2 regions of the Pseudomonas sp. S34 genome follow, and region 2 is predicted to be linked to the other one. Evidence: predicted binding sites of a transcription regulator. Region 2 holds the regulator's gene; the other holds the start of a gene.
What was found. Region 2 encodes FliA, which starts transcription of late flagellar genes. Its sites were predicted from a motif close to CTAAAGTTTNNNNNNNNNNNGCCGNTAA; they were not measured.

Region 1: PspS34_RS01735 (methyl-accepting chemotaxis protein) is a predicted target of FliA. The motif match lies at 2,264-2,291, and genes of this name have one in related genera.

Annotation. Positions count from the first base shown of each region.
Region 1 covers NZ_CP019398.1:397,807-402,063, forward strand. The annotation lists gene PspS34_RS01730 (HIT family protein) at 1-273, shown strand, start outside; gene PspS34_RS01735 (methyl-accepting chemotaxis protein) at 307-2,223, opposite strand; gene PspS34_RS01740 (16S rRNA (uracil(1498)-N(3))-methyltransferase) at 2,428-3,135, opposite strand; gene tatC (twin-arginine translocase subunit TatC) at 3,132-3,926, opposite strand; gene tatB (Sec-independent protein translocase protein TatB) at 3,923-4,257, opposite strand, start outside.
Region 2 covers NZ_CP019398.1:1,693,543-1,697,799, reverse strand. The annotation lists gene PspS34_RS07455 (chemotaxis protein CheA) at 1-34, opposite strand, end outside; gene PspS34_RS07450 (protein phosphatase CheZ) at 81-869, opposite strand; gene PspS34_RS07445 (chemotaxis response regulator CheY) at 891-1,262, opposite strand; gene fliA (RNA polymerase sigma factor FliA) at 1,430-2,170, opposite strand; gene fleN (flagellar synthesis regulator FleN) at 2,167-2,997, opposite strand; gene flhF (flagellar biosynthesis protein FlhF) at 3,114-4,257, opposite strand, start outside.

The DNA.
Region 1 (4,257 bases), 1.3 Mb from region 2:
AAGGTCGCCTTGCTGATCGATCACGCGCTGCCGGGTGTTGGCCGTACGGGTCTGATGCTTGAAGGCTATGGCATCGATCATTTGCACGCGAAACTCTTCCCCATGCACGGCACGGGCGACTCCAGCGCGTTCAAGCCGTTGGCGTCCAACGTCGACAAGTTCTTCGAGCGCTACGAAGGCTACATCTCGTCCCATGACTTCAAGGGCGAGCTCAATCACGACCTGGCGGTAATGGCGCGGCATGTTCGTCAGGTGGATGGCGCGACGGACTGAAGCGGGAGGCTGCTGGCAGCCTCCCGTTCTCCATCAAACCCGAAACTTGCCCACCAGCATTTGCAGGTGAGTGCCGAGCCGCGCCAGTTCGACACTGGAGGACGCGGTTTCTTCGCTGGCGGCGGCGGTCTGCTCCGAGACGTCACGCACATTGAGCACGCTGCGGTTGATCTCCTCCGCCACGGCGCTTTGCTGTTCGGCAGCCGCGGCGATCTGCTGGTTCATCGCCTGGATCGCCGACACCGTGCGGGTGATGCTTTCCAGTGAACCGCCGGCACGGCGGGTCAGTTCGACACTGCTGTCGGTCAGGGTGCGGCTGTTGTCCATGATGGTCGCCACTTGCTGGGTGCCGTTTTGCAGGCCGACGATCAGTTCTTCGATCTCTTCGGTGGACTTCTGGGTGCGCTGGGCCAGGCTGCGGACTTCGTCTGCCACCACGGCAAAACCACGGCCGGCTTCACCGGCGCGGGCGGCTTCAATCGCGGCGTTGAGGGCCAGCAGGTTGGTTTGCTGGGCCACGGACTTGATCACGTCGAGCACGCTGCCGATCTTGTCGCTTTCGCGCTTGAGTTCGCCCATGGCCTCGGTGGAGTGACCGACTTCCGCGGCCAGGCGTTCGATCTGGGCGATGGCTTCGCCGACGACTTTGTCGCCCTCCCGGGCTTGCTGGTCGGCGGCGACGGCGGCTTCGGACGCCTCTTCGGCGTTGCGCGCGACTTCCTGCACGGTGGCGGCCATTTCGTTCATGGCGGTGGCGACCTGATCGGTCTCGACCTTCTGGCTGTTGACCCCGGCACTGGTCTGCTCGGTCACCGCCGACAGCTCTTCGGCGGCGCTGGCAATCTGGGTGACGCCATCGCTGATGCCGCCGATCAGTTCGCGCAGCCCTTGGGTCATGCTTTGCATGGCCCGCTGCAACTGGCCGAGTTCGTCGCGGCGCTGCGACGTCAGGTTGTGGGTCAGGTCACCACTGGCGACGCGCTGGGCCACGATCAGGGTCTGGTTCAATGGAATGATGATCTGTCGGGTGATCGCCCAGGCGGCCAGCAGGCCGAAGGCGATGGCCAGCACGGTGGCGAGGGTCAGCATGTTCTTGGCATGGGCGGCGTCGGTGTCACGCACGACGGTTTGCGAGACGGTGAGTTTCTGGCTCATGTCCAACAGGATGTCGCCTTGGGTGGACATGCGTGCCAGGGCCTTGGCGCTGGCCACCTGGGAGTCGCGGAACTGGCTGACGGCGGTGCGATAGGCCTTCAGCGAGTCAGTTGCCTGTTGCAGGTTGGCGATGTGTTCTTCAGGCAGTTTGGTCGGCAGGCTCTCGAGGTTCTTCAGGGCGTTTTCGATCGCGTCGAGGGCTGGCTGTTCGGCTTCGCTCTTGCCGCTGTAGGTGTAGCCGCGAACCTGGAAGCGCGCCTGCTGGATCAGTTTGCTCAGGTCGATCACGCTGTTGAACGCCGCTACGCTGTCACCTTGCAGCATGGATTTTTCCACTTCGGCGACGCGGGCCACGGCATTGTCGGCAGTGGCGCCCAGTTTGCTGCGGGCGTCTTCACGCTGGGCGCCGGCCTGGGTCATGTCGTTGAAGGCGCGGCGGTATTCGGCGACAGCGGCCAGTTGTTGCTCGACCATGGCCGTATCGGCCGGTTGCTCGATCAGGCCGCGGGCGGTCTGCAGGCCGCTTTCGAGTTTGCCCAACAGATCGTTGACGGCGCCGGGACCTTGTTCGCCGCGACGCATTTCGTAATCCTGGCGTGCAATGCGCAGGTCCTTGGTCAGGTCGTTGAGGCTGGCGATGAACCCCAGCTTATCGCCGCGGCTGGTCACGCCGCTCAGGCCGCTCCAGCCGGTGAAGGTGATCAGCAGGGTCAACAGTAGCACCAGACCGAAGCCGATCCCCAGCTTGCGTTTGACGCTGACGTTTCCCAGATTCTCGGCTAGCCATTGGTACATGCTGAAACTCCCCGGACCACAATTTGGTTTTATGGGGGGTGTATCGGCAGGGGAGCCTGAATCTGTAGGCGCTGCCCGATATACGGGCGAATGATGACCTGTGGGAGCGGGCTTGCTCGCGAAAACGGTGTGCCAGTCACTTCAATGCCGACTGATACACCGCATTCGCGAGCAAGCCCGCTCTCACAGGAATTGTGTCGGGATTTAGAAGAGGCGTGCCAGCAGCGCGGTCACGGCGGTTTCGACCCGCAGGATGCGCTCGCCCAGTTGCACCGGTTGCAGGCCGGATTTGCCCAGCAGGTCGATCTCGTAGGGAATCCAGCCACCCTCTGGGCCGATGGCCAGGGTCACCGGTTCGCTGAGTGCGCGAGGGCAGGGCGGGTAATTGCCCGGATGCCCCACCAGGCCGAGGGTGCCTTCGGTGATCGCGGGCAGACGGTCTTCGACGAAGGGCTTGAAGCGCTTCTCGATCACGACTTCCGGCAACACGCTGTCCCGCGCCTGTTCCAGGCCGAGGATTAACTGCTCGCGAATCGCCTCTGGCTCCAGGAACGGGGTCTGCCAGAAGCTCTTCTCGACGCGGTAGCTGTTGACCAGCACGACCCGTGGCACACCCATCGCCGCCACGGTCTGGAACACCCTGCGCAGCATCTTGGGCCGTGGCAGGGCCAATACCAGGGTCAATGGCAGCTTGGCCGGTGGTGGCTGGTCGAGGGTGACGCGCAATTCCGCTTCGTCGGCGTCCAGGCGCAGCACTTCGGCAGAACCCATCATGCCACCGATTCGCCCGACGCGCATGCTGTCACCGACTTCGCAGCGGTGGACCTCCTGCATGTGGGTCAACCGGCGATCACGCAGGATCGCGCGGTCGGCCGCAATGAAATCGGCCTCTTCGAGGAGCAGCAGGTTCACGCTTGGGTCGCTGGCGGCTGGTCGTTGTGATCGTCAGCCGGTTGGTCTTCCGGATGGTCGCCGCGCTTGCTGATCAGGCTGCCGAACAGGATGCCGATCTCGAACAACAGCCACATCGGAACGGCCAGCAGGGTCTGCGAGAAGATGTCCGGTGGTGTCAGGATCATGCCGACCACGAAGCAGCCGATGATCACGTACGGACGGATTTTCTTCAGGTATTTGACATCGACCACGCCGATCCACACCAGCAGCACCACGGCCACCGGAATCTCGAACGCTACGCCAAAGGCGAAGAACAGCGTCATGACGAAATCGAGGTAGCTGGTGATGTCGGTCATCATTTCCACGCCGGCCGGGGTGGCGGCAGCGAAGAACTTGAAGATCAGCGGGAACACCAGGAAATAGGCGAAGGCCATGCCGGCGTAGAACAGAAAGATGCTGGAGACCAGCAAGGGCACGGCGATGCGCTTTTCATGCTTGTACAGGCCGGGGGCGATGAAACCCCAGATCTGGTGCAGGATCACCGGAATGGCCAGGAACAGCGAGACCATCATCGTCAGCTTCAGTGGCGTCAGGAACGGCGACGACACGTCAGTGGCAATCATCGTCGCGCCAGCGGGCAGGTACGCGCGCAGCGGCGTGGAGACGAAGGTGTAGATCTGCTGGGTGAAGGCGAACAGCCCGGCAAAGATGATGAAGATCGCCGCTACGCAGCGCAGCAGACGGGTACGCAACTCGGTGAGGTGCGAAACCAGCGGCATGTGCTGGTCGTTTTCAGGGAGATCGCTCATGGGGCTCGCGGCGGCAAAGTGGTGTCATTGGGCGCTGGCGTTGTCGGCGCGGCGGCTGGAGCAACGGGTTCAACCGGCATCGCTGCCACAACAGGCGCAGGTTCCGCCGTCGGAGCAGGTGTCGGGTCGACAGCCGCGGCAGGCGCAAGAATCGTCTGCGTACCCACATGTTCCACCGGCGTCGGCTCCTGCTGGGTCGGCGTGAAGATTTTCCGCGCCTCCTGCTCAAGCGACAGGATGTGCTCGTTGTGCAGTTGCCGACGAATCTCGTCGGCACCGATTTCACGTTCAACTTCCTGTTTGATTGCGTTGAAGCTGCGCTTCAGGCGCC
Region 2 (4,257 bases):
CCTGAAGGATCTCTTCATCGGCGCCGAAGCTCATTAAGGGGGTGCTCCTAAAGGTCTAAAAACCTAAAATGCCTAAAATTCTAAAACCCTAGGCTGGATAGCAAATCGTCCACATCGTCCTGACCGGACACAACGTCTTCTCTTTTATCGGCATGAATCTGCGGACCTTCACCCTGAGAGAGATGTTTTTGTGGATCTTTTTCAGCAAGCATCGCTTCACGGTCATGTTCGATGCCCGCAAAGCGGTCCACCTGACTGGCCATCAGCACGAGCTTGAGCAGGTTGCTTTCAACTTCGGTGACCAACTGGGTCACACGCTTGATCACCTGGCCTGTGAGGTCCTGGTAATCCTGGGCGAGCAGGATGTCGTTCAGGTTGCCCGACACCGCGCGATTGTCCGTGCCGCTGCGCGTCAGGAACCCGTCGACCCGTCGGGCCAGTTCACGAAACTCTTCGGCGCCGACTTCGCGACGCATGAAGCGCCCCCAGTCCGCGCTCAACACCTTGGCTTCATCGGCCAGGCCATTGACCAGCGGCGTGGCACTTTCCACCAGATCCATGGTGCGGTTGGCCGCAGCCTCGGTCAGCTTGACCACATACCCCAGGCGCTCGGTGGCGTCGGTGATCTGCGACACTTCTTCGGCCTGCGGCATGTGCGGGTCAATCTGGAAATTGACGATCGCGCTATGCAGTTCGCGGGTGAGCTTGCCCACTTCCTGATACAGGCCGCGGTCACGGGTCTGGTTGAGCTCATGGATCAATTGCACCGCGTCGCCGAACTTGCCTTTTTCAAGGCTCTCGACCAATTCGAGGGCGTGTTTTTTCAGGGTCGATTCAAAATCGCCCAATGAAGTTTCGTTATTGCCCATAGCTCCCCCGTGGCGCACTCATCAACCGATGCGTTCGAAAATCTTCTCGATTTTTTCTTTCAACGCCTGGGCCGTGAAGGGCTTGACCACATAGCCGTTAACGCCGGCCTGGGCCGCTTCGATGATCTGCTCGCGCTTGGCTTCAGCGGTCACCATCAGCACCGGCAGGTGCTTGAGCTTTTCATCGGCACGCACGTGACGCAGCAGATCGATACCGGTCATGCCAGGCATGTTCCAGTCCGTTACCAGAAAGTCGATGCTTCCGCTGTTGAGCACCGGAATGGCGGTAGTGCCATCGTCGGCCTCGACGGTGTTGGTGAACCCAAGGTCACGCAGCAGGTTCTTGATGATCCGCCGCATCGTTGAGAAGTCATCAACGATGAGGATTTTCATGTTCTTGTCCAATTCGACCTCCAAGCAGTCTTAAACGCGCCCAGCACCTGGACACGCCATTTCAATCAATCCGGCAAAGCACTCAATGACTGTCTGGAGCACAACAGATCGCGACCGGCGCAGTTCAACACCACACCGGCCTCGTTCGCAGTGTCCCCACACTGCCTTCAGCGCGCTCGCCACTCCCCCAAACGCCCCCGCAAACGGGCCGCGCACTGGCTGTGTAACTGGCTGACCCGCGATTCGCTGACCCCCAGGACCTCACCGATTTCCTTGAGATTCAACTCTTCGTCGTAGTACAGCGCCAACACCAGTCGCTCACGCTCCGGCAAATTGGCAATCGCATCCGCCAGCGCAGCCTGGAAGCGTTCATCCTCCAGGTCGCGTGACGGCTCGACATGAGCACTCGCGCCATCCTCGTGCAGCCCTTCGTGTTCGCCGTCCTGCAACAGGTCGTCGAAACTGAACAGCCGGCTGCCCAGGGTGTCGTTCAAAATCCCGTAGTAATCGTCGAGACTCAATTGGAGTTCGGCCGCAACTTCGTGATCTTTAGCGTCACGGCCGGTTTTAGCTTCAATCGAGCGAATGGCATCGCTGACCATGCGCGTATTGCGGTGGACTGAACGTGGCGCCCAGTCCCCCTTGCGCACTTCATCGAGCATGGCGCCGCGGATTCGTATGCCCGCGTACGTCTCGAAACTGGCGCCTTTGCCGGCGTCATATTTGGTCGACACTTCAAGCAGGCCAATCATCCCGGCCTGGATCAGGTCTTCGACCTGGACACTGGCCGGCAAACGCGCCAGCAAGTGGTAGGCAATGCGTTTAACCAGCGGCGCGTAACGCTCGATCAGCTCGTACTGCGCATCACGCGCCGATCTCTTGTAGAGGTTGTAGCCGCTGGCTGTCATAGAACAGGTCCTGCTGTCTGCTGCACGAGGCGCTCGACGAAAAACTCCAGGTGCCCGCGCGGGTTGGCAGGCAGCGGCCAGGTATCAACCTTTTGTGCGATTGCCTTGAACGCCAGCGAGCACTTGGAACGCGGGAAGGCCTCGTAGACGGCGCGCTGCTTCTGCACGGCCTTGCGCACGCTTTCGTCGTAGGGCACCGCGCCGACGTATTGTAAGGCGACGTCGAGGAAGCGATCCGTGACCTTGGTCAACTTGGCGAACAGGTTGCGTCCTTCCTGCGGGCTCTGGGCCATGTTGGCCAGGACGCGGAAGCGGTTCATGCCGTAATCGCGGTTCAGCAACTTGATCAAGGCGTAGGCATCGGTGATCGAGGTCGGCTCGTCGCACACCACCAGCAGCACTTCCTGGGCTGCACGGACGAAACTGACTACCGAGTCACCAATGCCCGCAGCGGTGTCGATCACCAGTACGTCGAGGTTGTCGCCGATATCACTGAAGGCCTGGATCAGGCCGGCGTGTTGCGCGGGGCTCAGATGCACCATGCTCTGAGTGCCGGATGCGGCCGGAACGATACGGATGCCGCCGGGCCCCTGCAGCAATACATCGCGCAGTTCGCAGCGGCCTTCGATCACGTCGGCCAGGGTACGTTTGGGTGTCAGGCCCAGCAGAACGTCGACGTTCGCCAGCCCCAGGTCGGCGTCCAACAGCATGACGCGCCGGCCAAGTTCGGCCAAAGCCAGGGACAAGTTCACTGACACATTAGTTTTCCCGACGCCACCTTTGCCGCCGGTCACCGCGATCACCTGTACGGGATGCATGCTGCCCATGTTATTTCTTTACCTTGTCTTGCATAGACGGAGGCCACATTACTGGCTGCGCGTTCACAAACGGAACAATGCATGGCAGACCATCGATGTAGGTATAAAAACTGTTCATTTTTACCTCAGCCAACCTGCTTGGTCGGGCTGTGGTAGATGTCAGCGAACATGTCAGCCATGGCTTCTTCGCTGGGTTCTTCCTGCATTTGCACACTCACGGCGCGGCTGACCAATTGATGACGGCGCGGCAGATGCAAATCATCCGGGATCCGCGGGCCATCGGTCAGGTAAGCCACCGGCAGTTCATGACTGATGGCAAGGCTCAACACCTCGCCCAGACTAGCCGTTTCATCCAGTTTAGTCAGAATGCAGCCGGCGAGCCCGCAGCGCTTGTAACTGTGATAAGCGGCCGTTAGAACCTGTTTCTGGCTGGTGGTTGCCAGAACCAGATAATTTTTTGAACGGATGCCGCGACCGGCCAGACTTTCGAGCTGCATGCGCAGCGCCGGATCGCTGGCCTGCAGGCCCGCGGTATCGATCAGCACCACGCGTTTGCGCAGCAATGGCTCCAGCGCCTGCACCAAGGACTGGCCAGGGTCGACGTGGGTCACCGACACATTGAGAATGCGCCCCAAGGTCTTGAGCTGCTCCTGGGCACCGATGCGGAAGCTGTCCATGCTCACCAGCGCAATGTTCTGCGCGCCGTACTTGAGCACATAACGGGCAGCCAGCTTGGCCAGGGTGGTGGTCTTGCCCATGCCGGCAGGGCCGACCATGGCGATCACGCCGCCCTCTTCCAGCGGCTCGACCTCCGGAGTAACGATCATGCGCGCCAGGTGCGCCAGCAACATGCGCCAGGCCTGACGAGGCTCTTCGATTTCGGTGATCATTGCCAGCAGGTCGCGCGACAGCGGGCCAGACAGGCCGATACGTTGCAGGCGACGCCAGAGGTTGGCCTGGTCCGGACGGCTGCCTTGCAGCTGATTCCAGGCCAGGGAGCCGAGTTGTACTTCCATGAGTTCGCGCAGGCTGTTGAGCTCGAAACGCATCGAGTCGAACGCACGTGGATCCACGCCACCGGACGCTGGCGCAGCGGCCGGCGCGGGGCGACGGGGTTCGGCGTAGGTCGGTTCGATCAGCGGCTCGGCGGCAGTCAACGGCAATCCGGCGAACAGCTGGCGATTGGTTGCATTGTCGCTCTCGCCATCGCCACGCAGGCTCAATTCGGCCTGGGCGGTGACGATCCGCGACTGAGTCTTGCGCAATTCG